DNA from 3 places in the Cohaesibacter intestini genome. Region 2 is predicted to be linked to each of the others. Evidence: predicted binding sites of a transcription regulator. Region 2 holds the regulator's gene; each other region holds the start of a gene.
The links. The regulator LexA, encoded in region 2, represses DNA repair genes until DNA is damaged. The targets are predictions, from matches to a motif close to TGTTCNNNNTGTGTTCNG.

Region 1: DSD30_RS15945 (ImuA family protein) is a predicted target of LexA. The motif match lies at 5,259-5,276, and genes of this name have one in related genera.
Region 3: ruvC (crossover junction endodeoxyribonuclease RuvC) is a predicted target of LexA. The motif match lies at 5,677-5,694, and genes of this name have one in related genera.

The regions. Positions count from the first base shown of each region.
Region 1 is NZ_QODK01000004.1:281,510-291,460, reverse strand. It holds gene DSD30_RS15955 (error-prone DNA polymerase) at 1-2,985, opposite strand, end outside; gene DSD30_RS15950 (Y-family DNA polymerase) at 2,982-4,535, opposite strand; gene DSD30_RS15945 (ImuA family protein) at 4,483-5,181, opposite strand; gene DSD30_RS21980 (hypothetical protein) at 5,565-5,699, shown strand; gene DSD30_RS15940 (glycerate kinase type-2 family protein) at 6,085-7,389, shown strand; gene DSD30_RS15935 (YaiI/YqxD family protein) at 7,410-7,880, shown strand; gene DSD30_RS15930 (iron-containing alcohol dehydrogenase) at 7,904-9,061, opposite strand; gene DSD30_RS15925 (metal ABC transporter permease) at 9,205-9,951, opposite strand, start outside.
Region 2 is NZ_QODK01000002.1:213,488-223,438, forward strand. It holds gene DSD30_RS06500 (autotransporter outer membrane beta-barrel domain-containing protein) at 22-1,563, shown strand; gene DSD30_RS06505 (hypothetical protein) at 1,726-2,235, shown strand; gene DSD30_RS06510 (hypothetical protein) at 2,266-2,997, shown strand; gene csgH (curli-like amyloid fiber formation chaperone CsgH) at 3,043-3,462, shown strand; gene DSD30_RS06520 (SH3 domain-containing protein) at 3,547-4,281, shown strand; gene DSD30_RS06525 (adenosylcobinamide amidohydrolase) at 4,417-5,109, shown strand; gene lexA (transcriptional repressor LexA) at 5,287-6,000, shown strand; gene DSD30_RS06535 (ComEC/Rec2 family competence protein) at 6,193-8,721, opposite strand; gene gltX (glutamate--tRNA ligase) at 8,881-9,951, shown strand, end outside.
Region 3 is NZ_QODK01000004.1:91,801-101,751, forward strand. It holds gene tkt (transketolase) at 1-680, opposite strand, end outside; gene DSD30_RS15030 (DUF4164 family protein) at 1,367-1,648, shown strand; gene DSD30_RS15035 (cell division protein ZapA) at 1,676-2,035, shown strand; RNA gene ssrS (6S RNA) at 2,088-2,248, shown strand; gene DSD30_RS15045 (5-formyltetrahydrofolate cyclo-ligase) at 2,427-3,017, shown strand; gene DSD30_RS15050 (TIGR00282 family metallophosphoesterase) at 3,151-3,978, shown strand; gene DSD30_RS15055 (YebC/PmpR family DNA-binding transcriptional regulator) at 4,107-4,856, shown strand; gene DSD30_RS15060 (LysE family translocator) at 4,939-5,571, opposite strand; gene ruvC (crossover junction endodeoxyribonuclease RuvC) at 5,717-6,220, shown strand; gene ruvA (Holliday junction branch migration protein RuvA) at 6,256-6,873, shown strand; gene ruvB (Holliday junction branch migration DNA helicase RuvB) at 6,870-7,931, shown strand; gene ybgC (tol-pal system-associated acyl-CoA thioesterase) at 7,915-8,373, shown strand; gene tolQ (protein TolQ) at 8,705-9,415, shown strand; gene tolR (protein TolR) at 9,419-9,871, shown strand; gene DSD30_RS15095 (cell envelope biogenesis protein TolA) at 9,872-9,951, shown strand, end outside.

The DNA.
Region 1 (9,951 bases), on a different contig from region 2:
GGTGGCGACATAATCCTCCACCACTTCCTCTCCCAGATGCATTGAGGGCAGCACCACTTTCGGCTCGGTGATGCATTCCCCATCAATCGGATCATTGAACAAAGGCAAGGGCTTGAGGCCCGACAAGGCCTTGACCTGCCAGAGCGCCTCGCGCCGATCCATTTCCATACTAACAAAGGCATCGGCCTCTGCCAGCCGCTCCAAGGCCGCCGAGGACAGACCCGCCCGCTGCCACAAGCTCTGCGGATCGGGATAGCCATTGCCTCGCGCAGCCTCGATCCAGACCGCATCCTCCTGCGAAAACCCCTTGATCTGGCGAAAACCGAGCCGCAAGGCCCATGCCCCGTCGCCGCGCCGCTCCAACCCATTGTCCCAGCCGCTGTGATTGACGCAAATGGGTCGCACCTCGATCCCATGCTCGCGCGCATCGCGCACAATCTGCGCCGGAGCATAAAAACCCATCGGCTGGGAATTGAGCAAGGCGCAGGCAAAGATCGCCGGATGATGGCATTTCAGCCAGGCCGAGACATAGGCCAGCATGGCAAAGGCCGCCGCATGGCTTTCGGGAAAGCCATATTCGCCAAAACCCTCAATCTGGGAAAAACAGCGCTCGGCAAAGTCCCGGTCATAGCCCCGCGCCATCATCCCGCCCATGAAGCGCTCACGGAAGGAATGGATCGTCCCCATCCGCCGGAAAGTCGCCAGCGAGCGCCGCAGCCGGTCGGCCTCTTCGGCCGAAAAGCCTGCCGCCACAATGGCGATCTGCATCGCCTGTTCCTGAAACAATGGCACCCCGAGGGTCTTGCCGAGCACCGCTTCCAGCTCCGCCGACGGATAATGCACCGGCTCACGCCCCTGCCGCCGATTGATGTAAGGGTGCACCATGCCGCCCTGAATGGGACCGGGCCGGACAATCGCCACCTCGATCACCAAATCATAAAAGCGCCGCGGACGCATCCGCGGCAGGAAATTCATCTGCGCCCGGCTTTCCACCTGAAACACCCCCACCGCATCGGCAACGCACAGCATGTCATAGGTTGCCTTATCCTCCTGCGGCACCGTGCCGATGACAAAATCCAGCCCCTCATGGCTGCGCAACAGATCAAAGCTCTTGCGGATGCAGGTCAGCATGCCAAGGCTCAGAATATCGACCTTCAAAATACCCAGCGCATCAATGTCATCCTTGTCCCATTCGATGATGGTGCGGTCTTCCATCGCCGCATTCTCGATCGGGCAAAGGTCATCCAGCCGCCCCTTGGTGATGATAAAGCCGCCCACATGCTGGGACAGATGGCGCGGAAAGCCGACAATCTCGGCAATCAACCGCAAGGTCTGCATCAGCCGCCGATCGCCGGGTTCCAGCCCCAGCTCCCGCATCCGCCCCATATCGACGCCCTCATTTGACCAGCCCCAGATCTGGCCGGACAGAGCCGCTGTCACATCCTGCGACAGCCCCATCACCTTGCCGACCTCGCGGATCGCCGAGCGCGAGCGGAAATGAATGACCGTGGCGCAAAGCCCCGCCCGGTGGCGACCATATTTCTGATAAATATGCTGGATCACCTCTTCGCGCCGCTCATGCTCGAAATCGACGTCAATATCCGGCGGCTCGCCGCGATGCTCCGAGACAAAGCGCTCAAACACCATGGTGATGGTTTCCGGCGCCACATCGGTGATGCCCAGCGCATAGCACAAAATGGAATTGGCCGCCGACCCACGCCCCTGACACAGAATGTCCTGTCCCTTGGCAAAGGCAACAATGTCATGCACCGTCAGAAAATAGGCAGCAAAGCCGAGCTTTTCGACCAGCGCCAGCTCCTTGTCGGCCAGCTTTTGCGATTGCTCTGGCACCCCTTGCGGATAGCGCCGCTTGAGACCTTGCCGGGTCAGGCGTTCAAGCCGCGCCTGCGGCCCCTCGTCCCCCGCCACCTCATCGGGATATTGATAGCTCAATTCGCTGAGACAAAAATTGCAACGCCGGGCAATTTCATTGGCCCGCCTGAGCGCCGCCGGATGCCGCCGATAAAGCCGCACCATATCCGCCGCCCCCTTTAACCGTCGCTCCGCATTGGGCAGGGCGCGCGCGCCGATTTCATCGATGGTGATATGCTCGCGCATGCAGGTCAGCACATCAGCCAGTTGCCGCCTTTTGCCGTGATGCATCAACACATCCCCCACCGCCACCATCGGCGCGGCCAGCCGATAGGCAAGGCTTGAGCAAGCATCAAAATAGAGCTGATCCGAGCCATTATAGGCAGGCGCCGCGCCTAAAAAGACCGAGCCGGGAAAGCGCTGCACCGCCGCCTTGATGTGCGCCACCACATCCCCATGGCCAAGCCCTTGCTGCGGCAGGGCAATCAACATCATCCCCGAACAGCCGCCCAGCATGTCCCCATGCAGCAAATGGCACGCGCCCTTGCCCGCCCGCCTTTTGCCAAGGGTCAGCAAGCGGGTCAGCCGCTCGTAAGCGGCCCGATCCGTCGGCAGCGCCACCCAGTCAAGACTGCTATCTTCCAGCACCAACCGTGCCCCAACAATCAGCCGGGGCAGTTTCACGCCTTCGGGCCGGGTCAAAGGCTGCTGATGGGGAGTGTCTAGCACCGCGCGGCTCGAGGGATTGATCCGCTGGCTCGAGCGCACCTTGATCGCCTCGTTGCTTTCGCGCTGCAATTCTTTCAGCGCAGAATAAGCCCGCACCACCCCGGCCAGTGAATTGCGGTCGGTGATGGCGATCGCCTCTAATCCCAGTTCAGCGGTCCGTGTCACCAATTCCTCCGGATGCGAAGCGCCCTTGAGGAAGGTGAAATTGGACATCACGCAAAGCTCGGAATAGAGCTGCGGTCGCAATTGCTCGAATTGCTGCGCAGAAACCGCACCGGGCTGAGGTCCGGGATGCGGGCCGCTGGCCGGTGTTCCTTGGGCTGACTTTCCTTGCGCCGCTGTGCCAGCGTTCTTGCTCTGCACCTGATCATCTGGGGCGCTCATGCAAATTCCCCCTGCACGAACCAGCTCGACAAATGGGTCAGCCGATTTTGCGGCGTATGAAACAGCCACAAGCGCCAGCCCTGCCGGGTTTCCACCCACCAATAGTCCCTCAAACCCGACCGCCAAAGTGGATCATCCCACCACCATTCCGGTGCAATCCGTTCCGGCCCACGGGCTCGACTGACTGCCAGCTGCATCCGCCGCCAACGGAAATGGGCCGGAGGCTCTCGCCGGGCGATGTGCTCGTCTGATGAAAGGGGCAAGACAATCGGCTCGGGCGGAAACAGCCGCACAGGGCGCGGTAAGCCAGAAACAGGGCCAGAGACTGGGCCAGAAACAGGAGCTGCTTTGGATCCAGCTTTGGGCCATTCATCCACCGCCATGCTCCACGCGGCAGGCTGCAGCGAAAAGCTGCGCTCGGGCACATGGCTGTCGGCGGGCAAAAAGCGCAACACATTGTCCAGCCCGATCCGACTGCCAAGCCGGGTGATCAGATCATCAAGCGGCTGGGAGACTGCCTTGTTCTTCGCTCCTGCGTCCATCTGAGAAACGAGTGCAGCAGGCACCGTCTGCTCGGCCGCCATCGGCTCGACGGCCAGCGCTTCCAGCCGCACCATGTCGATGCCAAAGCCTGCATCCACCTCGCCAACCCCGCGTTCGAACAAAGGCAGGATCCGCTCGGCCTCCCGCATCGGGCGCGCGAGGCGCAATTCCACCTGACTGGCCGCCATATCGAGCCGCCGCATGGTCAATTGCAACACCCGCGCGCCAGCGCCGCGCTGGTCCAGCTTGTCGCAAAGCCGGTCCAGCAATTTCCCCGCCACCGCCATCACATCCTCGGTCAGGCCAATCGGCTCGGGTAAACTCATCCGCACCCCATAATGGGCCGGTTCCGACAGGGGCGAGATCGCTTCCTCCCGATGCCCCAAGGCCTGATCGAGCCGCATCAAAGGCTCAAGGCCAAAGCGCCGGGTCAGTGTCGCGCGCGGCAAGGCATAAAGCTCTTCGATGCTGCGCACCCCCAGCCGCAACAGCCCGGTCACCAGCTTGTCCTCAAGCCGCAAGGCCGCCACTGGCAAGGCCCCGAGCGCCGACAAGCTTTGACCCGGCGCCACCAGCCGCTCGGACAACGGCCGGTCTTGCGCATAATGAGCCAGCGCCCACGCCCCGCCGCGTGTCTCCGCCAGCCCCATTTGCACCGACAGGCCCGCATGGCCCAGCCGCTCCTCAAGCCGCTCAAGCAAAGCCAACTCGCCACCAAACAAATGGGTCGATCCGGTGACATCCATCACCAGGCCATCCTCCCCTTCCAGCCCGACCCAAGGGCAATAGCGCCCCGCCCAACAGGCCAGCAACAGAAGAAACTGATGATCGGCGTCCTGATCCGCCGGCATGGTCTGCAAGTTTGGACACAGGGCGCGGGCATCGGCCAGTCCCATGCCCCGCTCCAACCCCTCCTGCTCGGCCAGCCCATTGAGGCAATAAAGGCGCTCGGTGTTATTCTGCTGCCACGTGAGCGCAAAAGGCATCATCGCCGGTTGGTGCCGCATAATGCGGTCGCTCGCCAGCCTCGGAAACCACAATGACACGACGCGTCTCTGCATCCCAGATGATATCCCAACTTCCCAATGTTCCTGATTTGTTCTTTATAATCTGCCAGCGTTGCAGAGTCGAGTCACCAGACCGCCCTGCAGAGGATGACAGGGAGGAGTCCGCAGGAGTCTGCCGAAAAAGCGGTGCACAATGCCAGCGGCTTTCCGCTGCATTGGTCCCCATCCCCTCGCCAATCAACAGGATACCCGTCGCCCGCCCCTCTTCAGCAGCCAGCTGCAGCCGTCGCCCGGCGGTGAAGGAAACCGGTTGCGCCATTTCCGCCACCACAGCCGCCACCGCACCGGAGCGCAAGGCCTCTTCGGCACAGGCCTGCATCGATTTGTGGTCGGGCACCCGTACCAAAAGCAGATGCTCCGGGTCACAAAAGGCAGCCAGCCCGTGCGGATTGAGCTGATCGCTGCGCCATCCCTCAACCAGCCACAAAACAGCCCGTGCCTGATACCCGGTCTTGCGATCGGGGCAACGGGCCATACCGGCAGCGATCGCCGCAAAAACCACCCCCCCATGGCCGACCACTTCATGCACCCGCCCCTGTTTCAGCGGAAAAGCATCCGCCAAAGACTGGGAAAGAGACTGAGACATGAGAAACCCCTCCTTGATAAGCACCAGTGAAAGCCCGGAGGATGCATCAACAAAAGCAACGCCAAAACCGGGCAAAAAGGAACATAAAGAGAACGTATCACAAAAAGTCAATCCCGTCAGCCTTTTGCATCGTCATAATTATTTTGCATTCCGAAAAATATATCCATGCATTTTATGCATAGGTGTGTCGCACAATCATCTCTTCCGAAAAATTCGAAAAATGGCAGAATAGAGCCAACAACAGACAGAAAACACACACAGCAACCACAGCATCCGATCCAATCAGCCCCGGAATTTAGACATCAAACCAGCTGAAAAGATCATACAGAATGCAGCGCAAATTCGGGCCAAGGCAGGCTCGAAACAGCATGATGAGGTAAGCCATGTTCGACAAAAACAGCACGCCCTTTTCTTTCGCCCTCAACATCTTCAAAAATGTAGGCAAATCCGAGCCACGCATCCATCCGGACCGCCGCGACTGGGAATCCATGACATTCTATCGCCGTGGCGAAGAATGACCATCTGACCGCAAGAATGGCGGAAATCTGGGGATCGAGTGGAAAATCTGGGGATTGGACAGGCCTGTTCAAAGGTATAACTTCCCCGGCTAAGACGAAAGTATTAAAGTTGCTTTCGTAAGTGAGCCAACGAAGCCTCTCCCCAGAGGCACCGTCATCTGCGACGGGGGGCCGCCGAAACGCATACTGCCTCTCCCCGATAACGTATGCAATCGGACCCGCCCGGATGACCCTCATGCCCTGCACCCGATCACTTGGGAGCAGGGCATTATTTTTTTGTGCCTCACCCAACAATCCACCCATAAACTCTGGCCCTTTGCTGTGGCCACTTCTATAGTCTGCCCAAATTCGATGACAGAAAATCACGCCAAAGGGAGAGAAGCAGATGGCAGAGCAGCAGAAGGACAACCAATCCTTGAGAGATCTGGCTCTGGCGTTATTTCAGGTGGGTGTGGATGCGGCCAATCCGGCCCATGGGCTGGCACGCGCCTTTGAAAAGCACCCTCTGCTACCGCTTGAAACCGGCCGTTACCTGATCATTGCGCTGGGCAAGGCCGCCAACGCCATGGCGGAGACCTGCCTCAAGGCCCTGCCCGACGGCACGCCCTTTGAGGCCTTGGTGGTCACCAATTATGAAAATGCCAAGGCGATTGATGGGGCCTCCTGCTTTGCCACCGGACACCCGGTCCCAGATGCCAATGGCCTTGCCGCCGGTCAGGCCATCATCGCTCTGCTAGAAGGCGCAACGGCTAAAGATCAGGTGATCGTGCTGATCAGCGGCGGCGGCTCCGCCCTTGTCCCTGCTCCGATTGACGGGATCAGCCTTGAGGACAAGATCGCCGTCAACAAGCTGCTGCTGGCCAATGGCTACGCCATCCATGAAATGAACCTCGTCCGCCAGACCTTGTCGCAGCTCAAAGGTGGCGGTCTCAGCCAATTGGCCCACCCGGCCAAGGTGCAAAGCTATATTCTCTCAGACGTAGTCGGCGATGATCTGAGCACCATCGCCTCCGGCCCGACCAGCCCGCCGCTGGGAACTGCCAAGGACGCCATGGCCCTGTTCGCAGACAAGGGCTTGCTTGATGCCTTGCCCGGCGCGGTACGAACGGCCCTTGAAACCAAAGCCAGCAGCGAGCAAGACAGCCCCCCCGCCGATCTGTCCAACAGCAGCAACAGCCTGATCGGTTCGAACGCCATCAGCCTTGAAGCCATTCTCGAAGCCCTGCCAATGGGCTGGCGTGGACTGATCCTCGATGATTTGCTCGAGGGCGATGTCGAAGAGGTCGCGCCCATGCTGCGTGACGCAGTGGCCGAAGCCCCAAATGGTCACAAGACAGCCTATATCTGGGGCGGAGAGACCACAGTCACCCTGAAAGGTGATGGCAAGGGGGGCCGCAATCAGGAACTGGCAGCCCGCTTTGCTCTGGCCGCAGAGGCCGAACCAATCACCGGGTGTTGGGTGTTCCTGTCCGGTGGCACCGATGGCCGCGATGGCCCGACCGACAGTGCCGGAGGGCTGGTTGATCCGGATAGCCTTGCAAGAATGCGAGATGCAGATACAGACCCTGCGGCCCTGCTGGCCAACAATGACAGCTACAAGGCATTGCAAGCCTCAAGCGATCATATCGAGATCGGCGCGACCGGTACCAACGTCGCTGACATCCAGATCTGTCTCATCGATCGCAGCTAACGGAATCAAGAGGCAAGACAATGACGAGCAAAGACACCAAGCCGCTCGAGATTCTCGTTGATGCGGATGCCTGCCCGGTGAAGGAAGAGATTTACAAGGTTGCCGAGCGGCATCAGGTGCCGGTCACGCTGGTCGCCAACAGCTTCATGCGCATCCCCCGTGACCAGCCGGTCACCTTCATCAAGGTTGAGGATGGCCCGGATGTCGCCGATGATCGCATTGCCGACGCGGCGCACGGCAACAGCGTGGTGATCACCGCCGATATCTTGCTGGCCCAGCGCTGCATAGACAAGGGTGCGCCAGTGATTGGCACCAACGGCAAACCCTTCACCGACAGCAGCATCGGCTCGGCTGTCGCCATGCGCAATTTGATGGCCGATTTGCGCGAGCAGGGAGAAGTGGGTGGCGGCCCGCCGCCTTTTTCCAAAGCCGACCGCTCGCGCTTTCTTTCAAGCCTGCATGAGACGCTGGAGCGCCTCAAGCGCAGCTGAGATGATGAATGGAGCCCCGCGCTCTACCAAGCGGCCTTATAGATCGCCAAGGCTGCGACCTCATCCACTGGGCGCGGATTGTTGACCAACAGGCGGGTCTGCTTCATGGCTTCTGACGCCAGATGTGGTAGATCACTGCGCTCGATCCCCACCTGACGCAATTGGGTTTTCAGCCCCAATTCCGAGCAGAGATCGGCCATCCGGGCAACGAACTGGGCCGTCCGGCGATCCGGCGCAACCAGCCGCAGATCCGGGAAGACCAGCGGGGCCAACTTCCCATAGGCTTCATCACAAACGGCTGCATTGAAGGCCATCACATGGGGCAGAACCAGCGCATTCGATAGCCCGTGCGGCACATGATAAAGCCCGCCGATTGGGTAGGCCAGCGCATGCACCGCCGCCACAGGACTGTTGGCAAAGGCCTGACCTGCAATCAGCGACCCCAACAGCATGTTGCTGCGAACCTGGAGATTGCTGCCATCGCGTACTGCTGCCACGATATTGGCCCCGAGCAACTCAAGCGCCCCCTTGGCGAGGCCCTTTGAAATCGGATTGTTGTTGAGAGACTTGGAGCTATAGGCCTCAATGGCATGCACCATCGCATCCACCCCGGTCGCTGCCGTCACTTCAGCAGGCAACCCAAGGGTCAGCTCCGCATCCAGCACCGCCCAATCAGGGATCAGTTGCTGCGTCACCACCCCTTTCTTCTCCCCTTCACCAACGGTGATGATGGAAATCGGCGTGACTTCCGACCCTGTTCCGGCAGTGGTGGGAATGAGGATCAACGGCAGGCGGTTACCCTTGGCCTGATCGACGCCATACAGATCCTCCAGAGCCTCGCCGCCGCCAACCAACAGAGCGACAAGCTTGGCCACATCAAGAGATGAGCCACCACCAAAGCCGATGATCGCCTCCACCTGATGGTCCAGCGCATGGGCTTTTGCCGCTTCCACGATGCAGGCGGGCGGATCCGCCACCACTTCATCGAACACAGCAACCTTGACGCCTGCCTTTTCCAAAGACGCGATAAAGGGGGCAAGCAGCCCGGCTGCCACCAGCCCCTTGTCCGTCACGATCAGGATCGAACGGCCAAACTGGGCGGCAATCTCCGGGCCAAGCTTTGCTGACACCCCAGCCTCCGCACGGATGCAGGGCGTGGTTCGAAAGGTAAAAGCAGACATGATTCCTCCAACTCAAATCTGCGACAGGGATACTCCCACTCTCCCGTCACAAACAAGCCCCGGATAATCACTAAGCCGAAACAGCAGATCCATAAACGCGCTTTGCTGTTCACAACTTGCGCAAGGCAGGCCCACCACGCCCCTTACGGGTGATAGTGATGATCACCACCGCGCGAAACCACCATTTGCCGTGAGATCGCCCGATTGCGTGACAAGCTCATCACAAAGCTGATCACGAACAGGGTGGACATGACCAGCACGATGGTGGGCGCCGAGGCACTATCGAGAAAGAAGCTGAGATAGACCCCAACAATCGAACAGCCCACAGCCACCACCACCGCAACGATCAGCATGGCATTGAAGGTGCGGGTCAGCAAGAAGGCAATCGCACCGGGTGCAATCAAATAGGCAATCGCCAAAATCAGCCCCACCGACGTCAAAGCGCCCACCACGGTGAGAGAAATCACCGCCAGCAATCCATAATGCAAAAACCGCGTCGGAAGACCTATGGCCATCGCATGTTGCGGATCAAAGGCATAGGCCAACAGGTCAAGCCGCTTGAGCAAAATGAACGCACAGGTCACCAGTCCGACAAGCAACGCAGTCATCAGCTCATGCCACTGCACTCCCAACATGTTGCCGTAGAGAATGTGATCGAGATGCACCTCTGTCTCAATTTTCAGATAGAGCACAATGCCAAAGGCAAACATGCCTGAAAAGACGATCCCGAGGATCGTGTCTTCCTTCACCCGGCTATTCTCTTTCAGCCAACCGGTAAAAACCGCACAAAACATCCCGGCACAAAAGGCCCCGATGACCAGCGGGATATTCAACAGATAGGCGATCACTACGCCGGGGAAGACGGCGTGGGAAATGGCATCCCCCATCAG
Region 2 (9,951 bases):
TTCTTTGCTTGAGGTGACATCATGAAACGGCCAAGTGTTATCCGCCTGACATCCGCCATGGCGCTCCTCATGCTCGCAAGCCCCGCCTTGGCCAATGACAATGAAGTCTATATCGGCCAGACCGGTGTCACCAACAGGGTCGCCATAGACCAGTTGGGTGAGGCCAACATGGTCGGTGCGAACGACAGTTCCCTTTTTGTCTTGCAGGATGGCAGCAACAATGACGTAGCGGTCACCCAGACCGGCTATGCCAATCAGGCAGGCGCAACAGGTAGCGCAGGCGCCGTGGGACTTCAAGGTCTCTATCAGACGGGCGACAGCAACAGCCTGACCATCACCCAGCAATCCACCGCCAGCACGGGGCTGAATGTCATTGGCGCGGTATCACAAGTCGCTCCGACCAGTCTCGCTTCCGGGCCAAGCAACAGCCTGACCATCACCCAGACCGATGCCTCGATCCTTGGTGCCGTGGGCAGTGGCAATGGCGACAGTGCTCACACGGTGGGCGAAATTCTCCAGATCCAGACCGGCACCAGCGCCAACATAGCGACCATCTCTCAGTATGACGGATCCAATGGAGGCGACACGGGCAACCGGGTGCAAATTCTGGTTCAGGACGGCACCGACAATCTGGCGACCATCACCCAGCAGGAAGCCGCCAATCAGGTGGGCGATCTGCGCCAGTTCGGTTCGGGCAACGGGGCAACCGTCACCCAGGAAGACGGCACCGACAATCGCCTTGACACTTTTCGACAGGATGGCACGGGCAACCGGGCGATCGTCACCATGACCGGCTCGCGCAATCTGGTTTTCTCCCTGTTGCAAAATAACGCATTGATGGGCGTGGTCGGCAATCTTGCCACCATCACGCTGGGAGGCGATGACAATGGCGGTGACGGAATGGGAGGGCTTGGGCAGTTTACCAACAATGTCACCCGACTGCTGCAAGTGGCCCAGGCAGAACTGCGCCAACTTGGCGACGAAAACATGCTCAATTTCGTAACATCCGGCGCATCCGTCGCCAATCTCTATGGCTTTGTGCAGGATGGCGATGGCAATGTCATCAGCGGAACGGTCGACGGTGAGGAGAATGAAGTCGCCTTGCTGCAGATCGGCGATGGCAACCGTTATGATTTTAGTCAGACCGGAAATCTCAACGCCACTGCCGTTTCGAGCCGCGGCGACAATAACAGCCTTTTCATCGAACAGGACGGCAATGACAACATCATTGACGTGTCCTTTGACGGTGGCGTCGCGCCAATCACCCGCAGCAATCAGAATAATGATCCCGCCTTGGGTGGTTTTTCCGAACTGGCTCTTTCCCATGCTGGCAGTCTTGAGCCCGGAGACATCCGACAATCCGGCGATCAGAACAGCATCCGGATTGCCACCGAAAACAGTAACTTTAACAAATTTGCCACCTCCCAGAATGGCAATCAGAATGTGATCGAAGGCGAAATTATCGGCGACAACAATCAGGCAGTGGTCATTCAGTCGGGCGATTTGAACTATACCCTTCTTCGCCAGACCGGCAATTACAACCAAGCTGTCATCCTGCAGTAGAAACAGGTTGCAACATAGACAATATAATCGCCTTAGTTTAATCTAAGATTCACTCTGCAACCAACAAAGCGGCCATATATGTCGATTTCTTGCGGCGAATAAGAGGCGAGTAAAGTTTTCCTGTTCTGATGGTTTCAAACGACACCAGCTCAGGATGAGGAAATGATCAAACAAATGGTTATGGCTGCCGCTTTGCTAGCATCAAGCACGGTGGCCCATGCAACACAGGACGACAATGTCATCACGTTGCTGTCCGCGACCAATCAGGAAGGAAACACGCTTGACCTGATTGTAACTGGAGACACGAACAGTCTGGTTCTCGAACAATCGGCTGCCATGGGACTTGGCCAAGGCAATCTCATGGAGATCACGATCACCGGCAACAACAATGGTGGTGCAATTGGCAGCGCCTTCAGCGGCATCACCCTTGATAGCGGACTGGAGCCCGGTCACTTGCAGCAAACAGGCGCTGGCAACAGCATGCAGATCGACATTCAGGGATCTGACAATCTGTTTGCGGCCAGGCAAGACGGCCAAGGCAACAGCCTGACCGCCACCATTCAAGGTTTTGACAATCAGGCCGCCATTCTGCAGGTCGGCCAGAACAACCACGCAAGCATCAGTCAGATGGGCAATGGCAACGCCATAAGTATCTCGCAACGTTCGTTCTGAGATGTGCCCGTCACAAACGGAGAGCGGCACATGAAGATACGATCGCATACGACATTGGGCATCACGGCCGCAGCCATTTGCGGTCTGACACTCCTTCCTGCGCATGCTGGCGACAGCAATGTCCTGATCCTGAAACAGGAAGGCACAGCCAACGAGATTTTCGTTGACCAACAAAACGCCAACAACAGCCAAGTTGGCGGTGTAGATCTGGTTCCCGGTCTCACGCTTGAAGACACGACCTTCAATCGGATCGACCTGACCACCAATGAGGCCGGGGCTCTTGCCAACCCGGCCACCCAGATCGGTACGGGCAACACGGCTAACATCACTCTCGAGGGCGAAGGCGGCGTGGTCTTTCTCCAGCAGGGTGGCCAGATCACCGACAGCAACAATGATGCCACGGTTGCCATCAATTCCGGCCTGACCGGTGGTTCCTTCGCCGCCATTCTGCAAGATGGCAGCAACAACACAGCCAACGCCACCATCAATGGCTCCTTGTCCGAGGTCAACGTCCTGCAGCAGGGCAACAGCAATCAGGGCACAGTTGCGATTGGCACCACCGGCTTGCCGACAGACAATGTCCGCGCGTCCCTCACCCAGAATGGCGACAACAACAACACCGAGCTTCAGGTGACGGGCATCAATGCCGGTGAATATAGCTACACGGTGAATGGCAACAACACTTCGACGACCGTCCCGGCACTCATCGTGACCAATGGGGCCTCTGTCAGCATCACCCAATCGACCCTGACATCCCGCTGATTCCGATCAGAGGTCAATTGCATTGTCATGAGAGAAGGATGCGACATGAAAGTTCCCCAGTGGCTCACCTTGTCCTTTTTGGGCTTGCCCCTTGCAGCCACGGGCGCGGTTGAGGCGCGCTCGGGCATCACTGCGAATGATGTAAGGCAGGCGGACATTCAGCTTTTCATGGTGAAAGACGTGCTGACGATCAGCCCGCTTGTTTCATTGACCAAGGGCGACGCCTTCTTGGCAACGACGCTCGAACTGATGGTCGAGAAAAAGGGCCCAAGCGGCTCCGTTGCCAGCCGTCAGGCAGGCGTTATCGAACCGGGACAGACCGAGGGAAACGCAATTGCCCGCATCCAGTTGAAAGTCACCGATGAGGATGCAGTCACCGCCACATTGACGATCCGATCCGGCCAGAAAATCCTTGCCCAGAGACAACGGCTTTGGCCCGGTGGCAAGTCTCTATCGCCCCATTGATTGCCTTTTCCAATCGGCCCGCTCCTGCTTTGGCCAGACCAGATTAGCCCGTTTTCACCTCAATGTTTGAAGTCTGATAGACCAATGAAATACTTTATAAAACGCTTCGCCTCTTGCTTGCCTGCCATTGCATTGATCCTGCTGGGTCAGCTACCAACCCCATCCGTGGCCCAATCCACCAACGCGGTGGCGCAGGCCTTTGCGGGGGACTGGATCACCTATGACCAGCGCCATGCCGCTCAGGGGCAGTGTATTTTGTCTTTCTCAGCCACAGAGCAAGACGCGCTCTATCCCATCAAGCCGCAAAACTGCATCAATCAGTTGGCAAGCATTCGCGGCTGGACGCTGAAAAACAATCAGTTGATCTTCGTTGACGACAAAAAACTCCCTCTGGCAGCGGTTGGTGGCAACCAACAGCGCATTTCCGGAAGGTTCCTGCAAAGTGGAATGCCCCTCATTCTGGAAAAGGCAGCTTTGGCACAACAGGTCACAGCCTCCAGAAAGGCTATTCGCTGTTCCTATCTTGGCTATGGCCAAACCTGTGCCAAACCGCGACAATTCGCCCCCCCAGCGATGGGCACCGACGGAACGGCCGACATCAAGGCACTGGTCAATCTCAACGTCCGCAGCGAGCCCCGCAACAATGCCACGGTCAAAGCAGTCCTCAAACCGGAGAGTTGTGTCAAGGCAACCTTCTGCAGTCTCACTTCTGACGGTCTTTGGTGTCGCATCAAACTCAATGATGGCATCGGTTGGATCAAGAAACAGGCCGTCAGGCAGAAGCAATGGCCGATCCTGACCTTCGTCAATGGCTGCTGATAGGCCGGGGCAGCGCCTTTGAGCCAATCGACGGGCGCAATCGAGTCATCTAAGAAGGGGAAATAAGGCAATCCGGGTAAGCATACTTGCGTCTCGGTCGAGCCGACCGTCCCTTTCATAGATGATTGACGCCCCGTGACAAATCCAGCCTCTCCCCTTGCTTCCATCACACTCGCCTGCCCTTGGCTGACGATCCAGTTTTCCCGGACCATGCGTGTGTTGAGTTGGGCCATCGACCGCCCCGGCCTTGTCGAGGCCGACCGTATCCTGTGGCGAGAAGTCAAGAACCATGATTTGCCGGTTGACCTGGACGTGCGCACATGGCTGCAGCATGAGCAGGACAAAAACGGTTTCACCAATGCAGTCACGATGCTCACCTCACGCAGCATCACTCGATATGAGATTGCGTCTGCAGAAGTGGACGAGGTATCAGCGCTGTGTGTCGCAACAGTCGGTTTGTCGAACGCAGAACGGATCGGCGCGCGGGTTGATCATCAGGACAAGGACTGGGGTACCATCAACATTGCCGTGCTGCTTAGCGAAGGCCTGACCAAAGCCGCCATGCTCGAAGCCAGTTCGATTGCCACCCAAGCCCGGACAGCGGCCATTTGCGACGCCCACTATGCGATCCCGACCGGCCTTGCGACGGGCACAGGAACGGATTGCATCGCCATTGCCGCCCCCATCGGCGACACTTGCTTTGCCGGCCTTCATACGGCCATTGGCGAAGCCATCGGCAAGTCTGTCTATGACGCAATCGCCAAGGCTGTTGCCGACTGGATTATGGAAAATGATCCCGCCAACAAAGGCACAAAGGCTGTGTCCTGACTGGCACCCTCCCACCTTGAACAGCAGCGCAAGGCAAGAAACCGCGGTTACATGCGACGAATGCAGAATTTCCCCTTGCGGAACACAGAGGGAACAGATATGGTTTGTTCGTGATTTGTGCCACAGATGTCTCGCTTGATTCTCAGCCGGGCATTTTGCTTCAGACAGGAGACAGCAATGCTTACGCGAAAACAGCATGAACTTCTGATGTTCATCAACGAGCGCATCAAGGAAACCGGCGTTCCTCCTTCCTTCGACGAAATGAAAGATGCCCTCGATCTGCGTTCCAAATCCGGCATTCATCGCCTGATCACGGCGCTGGAAGAAAGAGGCTTCATCCGCCGCCTGCCCAACCGCGCTCGCGCACTCGAAGTGCTCAAGCTGCCAGAAGCGAACAGCCCTACTCTTCATTCCGCCACCCGTGGTTTCTCACCCTCCGTCGTAGAGGGCGGTTTGGGCAAGAAGAAAACCCCTCCCGCCAGCAAACCGGTTGCCGACGAACAAAGCAGCGGCGTCTCTGTCCCTGTCATGGGCCGCATTGCTGCCGGTGTTCCCATTTCCGCAATCCAGCATCAGTCTCACACCATATCCGTGCCTGTTGACATGCTGCGCGGTGGCGAGCATTTCGCGCTTGAGGTGCGCGGCGATTCCATGATCGAAGCGGGCATTCTTGATGGCGATACCGTCGTGATCAAGAAGTCCGACGATGCGGTCTCCGGTGATATCGTTGTCGCACTTGTTGATGATGAAGAGGCGACCTTGAAGCGCCTGCGCAAGAAAGGCGGCTCCATCGCACTGGAGGCAGCAAACCCGGCCTATGAAACCCGGATTTTCGGACCGGATCGTGTTCGGGTGCAGGGCAAGCTTGTTGGCCTAATGCGTCAATACTAATCGCGGTTGGTTCGATCGCCTCAAAGCATTCAACACAATAGGCCACCCAAATCCTTTGGCGAGCCCAGTTTGGGAGGCCAAAGGCCCGCAGGGCATCACGGTGTCTAATTCGATATCGCGGTTGCTGAATGCCACCGTTGATCAAGACACCTATGGCCCGATGACCAAGTAAGCGTCATTGCCAAATATGTGTCATTGCCAAGGGCGACGCCCCGCGATGAAGGATGCAACTTCGTGCAGCTCCCAGTGATGGCTTGCCGCAGTGCCATCATAAGACTTTATTGGCCGTCTCGCTGCTGTCTCCTTGGCGTTCGACACTGAGCTTTTGCCGCCTTTGTCCACGACAGGTCTTGCAATCTGCTCAAACCAGACAAAACGGCCCCCCCCCTCTGCCAACTCATCCGGTCCAATGCGATGGCGAGGTCCCGCACATGCGGCAGGAATAGGTAGTTTCGAGACGATGATGTCGTGCGTGGCACACACTTCGTCAAAGGCAGACGCCTTGCGCACCAGACCAATCGAAAGCGCTGTAGGACGACCATCCGCCCGATGGAGACCAGCAGCAAAACAAGCAAACCGGTCACATCCCGCCTTGGGCACCTTGCCCTCTTCCTCATGGCGTGTTGTCACACGCACAGCAGCGCGTAGCCCGGAGGTATTCCGTTCGCCTTCGGCATGAGGGTCGTCTTCTGCTCGGTTTGCGGCCAGCAAGCGGGCATCACCGTCAAAATGCAACAAAGAGGCAAAATCAATCGTGACGCGTTTCGAGCCGATCTGATGCCATCTCTGGTCTGTGCCTCGATAGGCCACCCTTGTGCCATTGCCAGAAATCCAGAGATCGGCAGGCACGACCAGATGCCAGACCAGCAGAGCGGCCCCAATCGGAGCAAGCGCCAGCCAAGCAAGCCCACCACGGTGGATGGCATAGGCCGCAATCGCCAGTACAAACAGCCACAAGACCATACCCTGCCCACTGACCACCAACAGCTGTTCATCTGTATGCTCGGCAATCCAACGCGCAGACGCAATCACCCGCTCCAGTCCCCAGCCGACCAGAGGCAATGTCAGCGCCTGCAACCCAACGGGCACCAGTGCGACGGAAACCAGCCCAAACGGCATGACAATCAGACTGATGATCGGCATCACCATCAAATTGGCAATCAGGCCCAGGGGAGCCATCTGCTGGAAATGGGCAATGGAAAAGGGCAACACAGCGACACCCGCAATCAGGGAAGTTGCGCCGATTCCGCCGATCCAGCGCACCGCCGTGCGTATCAGCGCCATCCAGTGCAGGCCGGACGCGTGATATTGCGTTCCCCTGTCTTCCTGCTTTACCCGATAAGCAATGCGCATCACCCGTATTCGATCATAGGAGGCGATCAGTGCAGCGGTGGCAGCAAAGGACATTTGCATGCCCGCCTCAACCATCGAATAGGGCTGAAAGAGGATCACCGCAATCAGGGCCAATGCCAGATTGTGCAGGGTCAGTGCCGGACGCCCCAATATGATTGCGATCAGAAAAATCGCCATCATCAGAAAAGCCCGGATCGTCGCAACCGACCCACCCGACAGAACCAGATAGCTTGCAGCACAAATAAGGGCGATGGCCGCAGCCCATTGTCGGATCGGATATGACAAGGCCAAATGCGGCACCAAAGCAAACAGGGCCCGCACGCCCCAAAAGATCGACATGGAAACAAGCGCCATATGCAGCCCTGAAATGGCAAGTATATGCGCCAGACCACTCTGCCTGAGAGCTTCTTTCACATCACTGGCCAGATAGTCTCGCTTACCGACTGCCAATGCTATGGCAAGGCCTCCGGCCTCCCCTTCTATCCGCTCCAAAATCTGCGTGGCGATCGCACTTCTCTTGCTTTCGATCCCGTGCCGCGCCGCATCCCACCATGCCGCAATACCCGTATCCTGCGCCTTCGGTAGCCGCTCAATCTTGCGCCCCATATAGCCTTGCCCACCGATCGAACGCGCCCAGAGATAGCGGGCATAGTCAAAGGCACCGGGATAAGAAGGCCGTTGCAGCGGCTGCAATCTGGCCAATAACCGGATGCGCTCCCCCACCGCAAAACGCTCCCCCAACGCCTTGCGCACCAGCAGCAGTCGCTGTGGCAACGGATCGGTTCCAATCCGGTCAATCGTCTCCACGCGGAGTGTCCAGCGTTCATCTTTGCGACCGTTCCGCTGCCGATAGTCGATATGATCAATCACCCCTGTGATCGCGCTGGATAGCTCTCTCTGCAAGACTGGGGTGGACGCAAACTGCCCGTGATAACTGGCAACAGACAGGCCAGACAGCGCCGAGATAGCCAGCAGAAGAACAAAATCCACCAGCCCCTTTCTGGCCCGCCGCCATCCCCATAGAGCGCTTGCCAGCATCAAAGTTACCACAATCATGAAACTGGGCTCATCCGGCAGCGAGTAATAGGCCCCGGCACCAAACGCCATCGCCAGCGCGCACCAAAGAAAGCGGGCATTCCGGCACGCGCAATCGTCCCGCCAGCTTGCCGCCAGCTGCAGGCCGAGTGCCTCTATCTTCAGATAGAGCCGCATCCAGATCCCGACAGTTGACAGAGAAGACGAAACGCGCATGTTGCCCACCGCTGCACGCTGTTCAAGCGGCATCTCAGGCGTCAGCAGGTCCTCGAACTTCCCTTCAGACGACAGGACAGCCCTCTTTTCCCCTTTTTCCGCGCTTCCGGCACCCATGAGGCCTTTCACCCCGATATCAAGCTGTGTTAGATCCTTGGCAAATCACAATGCCGGTGACCGAACCCTTCCGGTTGATGCGCCCTCTTCTTCGCGGCGTCACAACCAACCTCAACCACCGGTTTACCTTATCCCGAATGACAGGTTATTGATAGCATTATGTGTTCTGAGGTTGTAACGCGCTTCGCACCATCGCCCACCGGGTATCTGCATATCGGCGGCGCCCGCACCGCTTTGTTCAACTGGCTGTTTGCCAAGGCCAACGGCGGCAAGATGCTGCTGCGCATTGAAGACACCGACCGTGAACGGTCCACTGACGCTGCCATTGACGCGATCATTGCCGGCATGGACTGGATGGGCCTGTCGCCCGAAGGCGAGCCGATCTCGCAGTATTCCCGTGTTGAGCGTCACCGCGAAATCGTTGAGCAGCTGCTGGCAGAGGGCAAGGCCTATCGCTGCTATTGCTCGCCTGATGAGCTGACCGAGATGCGGGAAAAGGCGCGCGCCGAAAAACGCCCACCGCGCTATGATGGCACCTGGCGCGACCGCGACCCGTCCGAAGCCCCCGAAGGGATCAAGCCAGCCATTCGCATCAAGGCACCGCTCGAAGGCGAAACCGTCATTGAAGACAAAGTGCAAGGCACCGTTCGTTTCCCCAATAAAGACCTTGATGACATGATCATCATGCGTTCAGACGGCAATCCGACCTACAATCTGGCCGTCGTTGTCGACGATCATGATATGGGCATCACCCACATCATCCGTGGCGATGATCACCTGACCAACGCCGCCCGCCAGACACTCGTCTATCAGGCGCTTGGCTGGGACACGCCAATCATGGCGCATATTCCGCTGATCCATGGCCCCGACGGTGCCAAACTTTCCAAACGTCACGGCGCTCTGGGTGTTGAAGCCTATCGCGACATGGGCTACCTGCCTGAAGGCATGCGCAACTATCTTGTGCGCCTTGGCTGGGCTCATGGTGACGATGAAGTCATGACCACCGAACAAATGATCGAATGGTTCGGCTTTGACGGCATGAACAAGGCGGCAGCCCGGTTCGACTTTAAAAAGCTGGAAAATCTCAACGGCATCCATATGCGCAATGCCGATGATGCCGCCCTTTACGATCAGTTGATTGGCTTGTTGCCGCATCTCGAAGACGGTCAGGCCATGCTCGACCTGATTGATGAGGCCAAGAAGAGCCAGATCATGATGGCCATGCCAAGT
Region 3 (9,951 bases), on a different contig from region 2:
GCTTTCTCGATGGCCGAGTGGTCATGGCCGTCGATGGCATCGGTGTTCCAGCCAGACGCTTTGAAGCGGTCCAACTGGTTGGTGGAATCAGACACGGACACGGCACCGTCAATGGTGACATTGTTGTCGTCCCACAAGAGGATCAGCTTGTTGAGCTTGAGGTGGCCTGCCAGAGACAGGGCTTCCTGAGAGATGCCCTCCATCAGACAGCCGTCACCAGCCAGCACGTAGGTGTAGTGATCAACCAGCTCGGAGCCGAACTGGGCTGCCAGTGCTTTCTCGGCAATTGCCATGCCAACCGCGTTGGCCAGACCCTGACCAAGTGGGCCAGTGGTGGTTTCGATGCCGCACGCATGACCAAATTCCGGGTGACCCGCGGTTTTCGCGCCGATCTGGCGGAAATTCTGAAGATCCTCAATCGACATGTCTTCATAGCCGAGAAGATGCAGCAGAGAATATAGCAGCATTGAACCGTGACCGGCGGACAGGACGAAGCGGTCTCTGTCAGCCCATTTCGGGGCCGTCGGGTCAAACTTCATGAATTTGGTGAAAAGAACCGTCGCAATGTCGGCTGCACCCATTGGAAGACCAGGGTGACCTGATTTCGCTTTTTCAACGGCGTCCATTGAAAGAAAGCGGATCGCATGTGCCATGCGGGTTTGTTTATCCATGTTGCTCATGAACTCTGCTTTTGGGAATTATCAAATGTGACAGCAAGGGAAATCCCAACCTAGTGCCCCCTCCGCCAGTTGAGTGATCGTAGTCGATCATGCCATTCAGGACCTGCCCTGCCTCATTGTAGCCCGGCAGACAGAGGCTGAAACAAACGCTGAGACATTTATCACTCGTGGGCGAAGAGTCAATCTCAACTTGGCCCTAGACTTAGCAAAAAGGCTGATTTTTGCGCTCCAGACAATCCCCTGTGGACTGGAACTGTTGACGAAGAGGCGGCATTGACGGGACTGGCAGAAGTCACCTAGATTCAAATTTAGCCATATTTTTGGCCTGATTCACCGGGTTTGAATCGCTTTCCTGAACGGCATCGGGGGATGCCATGGTTGATCGTGCCTGTCGGGCTGGCCTCAAAATGCCCCATCGCGGATGCCAGAGGCAGAAACGACAACAGAGCCGGGACTTGGCGCAAGAAAGGCCCGATGAAAGATGTGCCCAAAACACATCAAAGCGATGTGGGATGGCTGGACGCTGGGGGTGCATTCCGCTAAAGCAGGCCAGAATGCCAGTCCGTTTGACCCTGTCTGACAAAGAGGGGGCACAATCGGGATTGGGCTGCGGACCCCTTGCTGTGGCGGTGGCGAGTGGCAATGCAAGTGAGAGTTTTTCGTGTTGGGGGAAGGTTGGGGGAAGTATGTCTGAAAGACCAGCGGTTCAGGACGCCTTGGTGCGGCTTGAGCAGGCGATTGCGTCCCTCGAACGGGCGGTTGACAAAAGGCAGGATAAGGCTTTGTCTCTCAATGCCTTGCAGGGCGATTTGAAGCGGATGAGCAAGGAGCGCGAAACTTTGACGCAATCTTTGAAATCCGCCCAATCGCGATCAGAGCGCCTTGAAGGTGCAAATGAAGAAGTGTCCCGACGACTGGTCTCCGCAATGGAATCAGTTCGGGCCGTTCTGGATCAGCATGGTGGCTGATCTGTGAAGGGATGACCGGAGAAGGCTATGGTTCAGGTCAGTGTCAGTATCAATGGTCGCGCCTATCGCATGGCGTGCGAAGACGGACAGGAAGACCATCTGCTGTCGCTGGCGCGCCGGTTTGACGAGTTGATTGATCAGTTGAAAGAGAATTTCGGCGAAATTGGTGATCAGCGCCTGACGGTGATGGCCGGGATCATGGCGATGGACCAACTGGCCGAGTTGGACGGCCGGGTCAAGCATCTGGATCAGGAGGTCTCGGCGCTGAGGGAAGCCCGGTCGGCTGTTCAGGTCAAGAATGAAGGCGATCAGGAGCAGTTGGCGCACCGAATCGACAAGGCCGCCGAGCAGTTGGAGCGCTTGTCACACTTATTGCTGGAAAGCTGAAAATCTTGTCGCAGTGGGCTGGAATTCCCACCGCCCTTCCTATATATTCCATTGCTTGCTGCACTTCACGTGAGAAGCTACTTTTCCTCGGGGCCTTAAAGATCCGAAAGGGAGCTGGCGCTGATAGGGACCGTGGTCCTCTTCAACTGGCCCCCACCTTAACATAAGGTGTCCCAGGATCAGAAAAGCTTTAACGGTCGCTGCGGCTTCCTATTGCAAGAGCGGCTCCTTGATGAAGGGAGCCGCTCTTTTGTTTTCTGTTCGCTTCCTGTTCGTTGGCTTTTCGTATGATGACTTGGGGAGCGTGTGAATCATTGAGGCAGCGCATTGTCGCGGGGCATTCGTCATGGGATGATCATGGTGAACTCGGGGAGGACGCGGCGTGAATGAAATGCGACTGATCGACAGAAAGACGCAGTTGCGTGCCACGGTGCGGGTGCTGCGCGATGCCATGCCCCATGCGGAGCGCGCGGTGCATAGTGAACAGGCAGCCCGTCTTCTGCTTGATCAACTGGATGATGTCAAAGGGGTCATGATAGGCCTTTTCTGGCCAATTGGCTCTGAAATCGATTGCCTTGCCCTGGTTGATCCGCTGCGGTCCGCCGGAGCGGATTTGGCCTTGCCTGCGACATTGGCAAATCGTGAGATGGTGTTTCGTCAATGGCTTCCCGATTGCCCGATGGTGGATGGAGGCTATGGCACCTTCGCACCGGACCCTTCGGCCCTGATTGTCGAGCCGCAGATCCTGATCGTGCCACTGTTGGCCTTTGATCCTCGCGGCAATCGGCTTGGTTACGGGGCCGGATATTATGATCGGTATATTGCCGGGCTGATTGAGGCTGAGCAAAGGCCGCAATGTTTCGGACTGGCTTTTTCATTGCAAAAACTGGACAAGGTGCCGGTTGGTCTTTATGACCTGCCTCTGGATATGATCGTGACCGAGGCCGGTATCATTCACTCCCCTGCTACGGACCCATCCTGACGCTCAATGATGCGTCGTTTGATGGATCCTCAAACGTGATCGCATCATGTCTTCTCAGTTTGTAGAGCCTTGCAGCCTCCGGGGTGGTTGCTTGGCCAAAGAAGACAGCGCGACGCGCTGAAGGCAGGACGCGATGAGACTGTTATTCATTGGGGACATTGTCGGCCGGGCCGGTCGGACGATCGTGCAGGATAAACTGCCGGGGCTGGTTGAGACCCATGGCATCGATTTCGTTGTCATCAATGGCGAGAATTCCGCCGCCGGATTCGGTATTACAGAGACCATTGTTCAGGATCTGCTGGATGCGGGTGGCGATGTCATCACCACCGGCAATCATGCCTGGGACCAGCGCGATGCGCTGGTTTTCTGCGAGCGGCAGCCTGCTTTCCTCAGGCCGGTCAATTACCCCTCCGGCGTACCCGGCAAGGGCGCCAATCTCTATACTGCCCGCAATGGCGCCAATATCCTGGTGATGAATGCCATGGGGCGGGTTTATATGGATGCGCTGGACTGTCCCTTTGCTGCTGTCGAGAAGGAGTTGGCAGCCTGCCCGATGGGCGAGTTTGCTGATGCGATCGTGGTCGACTTTCATGCCGAGGCGACCTCGGAAAAGCAGGCCATGGGACATTTTCTCGATGGGCGGGTCAGCTTGGTGGTGGGCACCCACACTCACGTGCCAACCTCGGACTATCGGGTTTTGCCTTCTGGCACGGCCTATATGTCGGATGCGGGCATGACTGGTGACTATGATTCTGTGCTTGGCATGGAGAAGGAAGAGCCGGTACAGCGCTTCCTGCGCAAGGTTCCATCCGCGCGCTTTACGCCAGCGCTTGGTGATCCGACCCTCTGCGGTGTGGCCGTCGATATTGAGGATGGAACCGGCCTTGCCCTTGCTGTCGAGCCGTTGCGGATTGGCGGGCATCTATCCCCGCATATTCCGTCCTTCTGGGAAAAATCCTAACGAAACAGCCAGTCTTTGAAGGCTCTGGCAACAGATCGCTTGATCTTTGCTGGTCTCTTGTGGCATCACCTGCAACAAATTTGATGCGCCTTGGGCGCGATGAGACAGAATTTACGGATTTAGGGATTATGGCAGGCCATTCAAAATTCAAGAATATCATGTATCGCAAGGGTGCACAGGATGCCAAGCGGTCCAAGTTGTTCTCCAAGCTCTCCAAGGAAATCACCGTCGCAGCCAAAATGGGCGGTGGCGATCCTGACTCCAACGCCCGTTTGCGTCTGGCCATTCAGAACGCCCGCGGCCAGTCCATGCCGAAAGACAATATCGACCGCGCCATTAAAAAGGCTGAGGCCGGTGACGAGGGCAACTTTGATGAAGTGCGCTATGAAGGCTACGGCCCGGGCGGCACCGCTGTTGTCGTCGAAGCGCTGACCGACAACCGCAACCGCACCGCCTCCAACGTGCGCGCTGCTTTCTCGAAAAATGGCGGGTCTCTGGGTGAAACCGGGTCTGTGGCCTTCATGTTCGATCGCGTGGGCGAGCTGGTCTATCCTGCGGATGTGGGCGATGCAGACACGGTTCTTGAAGCGGCCATTGAAGCGGGCGCAGACGATGTGGTCAGCGATGAGGAAGGCCACACCATTTACACCGCCTTTGAAGACATGATCGAAGTGGGCAAGGCGCTGGAAGATTCCTTTGGCAAGGAAGCGGAATCCCAGAAAGCCATCTGGAAGCCACAGAACGAGATCGACGTTGACGCAGAGAAAGCCGCCACCATCATGAAATTGATGAATGCGCTGGAAGATGACGACGACGTACAGAATGTCTATTCCAACTTCTCCATGAGCGACGAAGTGATGGCCTCTCTGGAAGGCTAAGCCTTGCCTGTTGACGGAATAAAAGAAACCCCGCTTGGCCGCCAAGCGGGGTTTTGTCTTTTGTGGCACATTGGCGTGCTATTCAGTGCCCAAAGGTACTGGTCAGAATGCGGAGACTGGCAACACCGAACAGCATGGCAAAGACTGCATCAAGGGCGCGTCTTGTCTTGCGATAGCCACTGACGACCGGGCGGCTGGCAAATATCCATGCATAGAGCTGACAAACAAGAGCACTTTGGCTGCCAAGCAGCAGGACAACGGTAATCAGGTCGGTCGGGGTGGCCTCCGCTGGCAGGCCAAGGGCATAGATTGAGCCGATGAAGAGAATGGCCTTGGGATTGGTCAAGTGGATTGCCAGCCCTTTGAGGTAGCTTTTGCCCAGACTCAGTTCTGCCGTCTCGATCACTGGTTGCTCCAGCCCTGTTGGCGTCATGGCGGAACGCGCAGACTTCAGGGCCAGAAACAACAGATAACCGGCCCCGAAATAACGCATCACTTCAAACAGCCAGACATTGGCAGCCATCACCGCGCCCATGCCCAGAGCGGCGGCAAGAGACCAGAGGAAGGATCCGGTTGTCACTCCGCTGGCCAGTGCCAGACCGTGTTTGCGGCCATGGGACATTGAGGTCGCTGCAATGGCAAGTGTTGCCGGGCCGGGGCTTGCCATGGCGAGCAGGGAGGCGCCCATGATCAGAGGCAGATTGATGTCGGTCATGAAAAGATGCTTTATTGCGTTGGCGAGAAGGGTGCAAAATCCTGAAGGTGAGCGCCATTTTCTCATGGTGCCTGCAATTGTCAATTCCTGTTTGAAGTGCGAGTTTGTTCTGGTATTGTTCATATTTCCGGGCTAATGAAGAGCTATGAAAGAACATCCTGTCCGAATCGTTGGTTTTGATCCCGGGCTCCGCCGCACTGGCTGGGGTGCGATTGATGTTGTCTCCAATCGGCTGATTTTTGTTGGCTCAGGGCTGATCACCTCGAATAACAAGCTTGATCTGGCGTCGCGATTGCTGGAATTGCATACGGGCATTTGGGGCGTGTTGGAAACATACCAGCCGCAGGAAGTCTCCGTTGAGCAGACTTTTGTCAACAAGGATGCTGCCGCCACCCTGAAGCTGGGGCAGGCGCGGGCCATTGCCCTGCTGGCTCCTGCGCAAAGGGGGCTGGAAGTGGCTGAATATGCACCGAACGCGGTCAAGAAGACCGTGGTTGGCGTTGGCCATGCGGACAAGAAACAGGTTCAGGTGATGGTCAAAATGCTGTTGCCAAAAGCCCATTTCGACAGCGAAGATGCCGCCGATGCGCTGGCCATTGCCATTTGTCACGCCCATCAGCGCAAACAGAAAGCCCTGAAGATCGCCTGAAGGCCGGGCTGGGATAAGAAGCGGAGAGCCGAACCATGATAGGCAAGCTGAAAGGTCTGATCGACGAATATGCCGACGGCTATGTGATTGTCGATGTGGGTGGCGTCGGTTATGAGGTCCATTGTTCTGGCCAAACCCTGCAGGCCTTGCCTTCGGTCGGTGAGGCAGCGAGTGTGCTGATCGAGACCCATGTGCGGGAAGATCAGATCAAGCTGTTTGGCTTTGCCACCACGCTGGAGCGGGACTGGTTCCGCCTGTTGACGACCGTGCAGGGGGTGGGGCAGAAGGTGGCGCTTGCCATACTTTCTACGTTGAAAATTTCCGAACTGACGTCGGCCATTGCCTTGCAGGATAAAGCGATGGTGGCGCGCACGCCGGGGGTTGGCCCCAAGGTGGCGCAGCGGATTGTCTCTGAGTTGAAAGACAAGACGCCGTCGCTGGCGGCAACCGATGGTGCGGTTGCCAATCTGCAGGCCGAAATGGACAGTGCAGCCGCGCCCAAAGCCATGGCGGAGGCCGTCTCGGCCCTGTCCAATCTGGGATATGGGCAGCTGCAGGCAAGCGCGGCGGTTGCCACCGTCATCAAACGGGAAGGGGATGATCTGGGCACCGCAGCGCTCATTCGCCTCGCCCTGAAGGAGCTTAGCCAATGATCGGGGATGATGACCGCCTGGTTTCGGCCCAAACAACCGAGGAAGATACCGACCGGACCTTGCGGCCGCAAATGCTCGATGATTTTGTCGGGCAGGCGCAGGCGCGGGCCAATCTGTCGATCTTCATTGAAGCGGCTCGCACCCGCAAGGATGCGCTTGATCATGTGCTGTTTGTCGGCCCTCCGGGGCTTGGTAAAACGACGCTGGCGCAGATTGTCAGCCGGGAACTTGGGGTGAATTTTAAATCGACCTCCGGTCCGGTGATTGCCAAGGCAGGTGATCTGGCGGCTCTGCTGACCAATCTGGAAGAGAATGATGTTCTCTTCATCGACGAGATCCATCGGCTCAACCCGGCGGTAGAAGAAATCCTCTATCCTGCAATGGAAGATTTTCAGCTCGATCTGATCATCGGTGAGGGGCCAGCGGCCCGTTCGGTGAAGATTGATCTGGCAAAATTCACCCTTGTGGCGGCGACCACCCGGCTGGGGCTTTTGACGACGCCATTGCGTGACCGGTTCGGTATTCCGGTGCGGCTCAATTTTTATACGGTCGATGAGCTGGAATATATCGTCACCCGTGGGGCGCGCTTGATGGGCGTTGGCATCACCAAGGATGGTGCGGTTGAGATTGCGCGTCGGTCGCGTGGCACCCCGCGCATCGCCGGACGCTTGCTGCGCCGGGTGCGTGATGTGGCGATCGTGCAGGCGGGCGGCGAGATCAGCCGCGAGGTCGCAGACCGAGCCTTGAAAATGCTGGAAGTTGACAATGAGGGCCTTGACGCCCTAGACAGACGCTACCTGATCCTGATTGCCACCTCATTTGGTGGTGGGCCGGTCGGTATAGAGACCATAGCCGCGGCGCTTTCGGAACCCCGGGACGCCATTGAAGAAATCATTGAGCCTTATTTGATCCAGCAGGGTTTTATCCAGCGCACCCCGCGCGGACGCCTGCTGGCGCCAAAGGCCTTTGCCCATTTGGGTCTGGCTGTGCCTCAAAAAGACACCCCTCCGCAAATGGGACTTTTTGCTGAAGGACTGGATGATGCCGGAGCATCATGAACAAGAAAACTGGCCGGATCTTGCTGGCCGTCTCACCGATTTTGGTCACCGTCAGGTGGTGCGGGTCTATTATGAAGACACCGACTTTTCCGGGATCGTTTATCACGCCTCCTATATCCGCTTTATAGAGCGAGGCCGCTCGGATTATATCCGCCTCTTGGGCATCGAGCATTCCAAGCTTGATTCCGATGAAAACGGAGAGCGGGTGGCGCTGGCCGTGCGGCATATGGATATCAATTATCTCAAGTCCGCCCATATCGACGATATGCTGACGATTGAAACGCGAGTCGAGGCGGTCAAAGGCGCGCGCATGATCCTTGATCAGAAGATTTTGCGCGACGATGAGGTGATCTTCACGGCCCGCGTCACAGTTGTGGTGATCAACCGGGAAGGGCGACCAAGACGCCTGCCGGACAGCATGCGCAAGATATTCGGGATTTAGCCCCATGCCATGACCCGCTGCGATTTGCAGGTCGCAAGAACAGAAAAATGAAGCGAGGCTCTGATGGAGTCTCGCTTTTTTCTATGGGGAAGTGCGTAAGTGGCATTCTGTCCCCATGCGGGGAAAGTTTGGCGGCCCCGATCTGTCCGTTCACGACTATTTAATCTTTCATTAACCATAATCATGCTGTCTCGGGAAGAGAATGCAACAGGGTGTAGAGGTCTGGCGTCCCTAGTTTTGACAAAATCTGCTGACAAGACCTGTCGCAGAATAGCAATCAAAGCGCCGGACTTGTGCGAAAGAGAAACCGGCAAAGAAAGGACAAGAGACAATGGCTGATGAGGTAGTGCAAGGCGCCCTTGCAGGGGTGACGGCTGACCTGTCGCTGATCTCGTTGTTTTTGCAAGCGCATATCGTGGTCAAGCTGGTGATGATTGGTCTGATGGCTGCCTCGATCTGGTCGTGGGCGATCATCATCGACAAGTCACTGCTCTATGCGCGGACAAAGAGACAGATGGACCGTTTTGAAAAGGTATTCTGGTCCGGTCAGTCTCTTGAAGAGCTTTATCAAACCCTTTCCGGGCGCCCCAATCATGCGATGGCTGCCTTGTTCGTCGCAGCAATGCGGGAATGGAAACGGTCGTTTGAAGGGCATGCCCGGTCCTTCGCCGGGCTGCCGACCCGGATCGAAAAAGTGCTCGATGTGACGCTGGCCCGTGAGGTGGATCGCCTTGAGAAACGATTGCTGTTTCTGGCGTCTGTCGGCTCGGCAGCGCCGTTTGTTGGTTTGTTCGGTACGGTCTGGGGCATCATGAATTCGTTCCAGGGCATTGCAGCTTCAAAAAACACCTCGCTTGCGGTCGTCGCGCCGGGTATTGCCGAGGCTCTGTTCGCCACAGCCATTGGCCTGCTCGCCGCTATTCCGGCGGTGGTTGCCTATAACAAGCTGGCGTCGATTGCATCCCAGCATGCGCTTCGTTTGGAAGGTTTTGCCGATGAGTTTTCCGCCATCCTGTCCCGTCTGATGGACGAAAGGGGCTAAGTGATGGGTATGGGCTCTATGGGATCACCGGGTGGATCGCGCAGGCGCGGCGCAAGACGCGCCATGCGACACAGACCGGTTGCCGAAATCAACGTCACCCCGCTGGTCGACGTCATGCTGGTGTTGTTGATCATCTTCATGGTGGCAGCCCCGATGATGACTGTGGGCGTGCCGCTGGATTTGCCGGAATCAAGCGCCAAGCCGCTTTCCAGCCAAACTGAGCCATTGACCCTGTCGATCCGCAAGGATGGCAGTCTCTTTTTGCAGGATCAGCCAGTTGAGTTTGCCAGTCTGGTGCAAACTCTGCTTGCTGTCGCTGAGAATGGCTATGAAGAACGCATTTTCGTGCGGGCCGACCGCGAGATCGATTATGGTTCCATCATGAAGGTGATGGGGGCGATGAACCGCGCCGGTTTCAAGAAAATCGGGTTGGTCAGCACCGAGGAGCAATCCTAATTGCGCAATGTCGGCTTCATAGCATCGAGCATCGGACATATTGTTCTGCTTGGATGGGGGCTTTTCAGTCTGCCATCAGC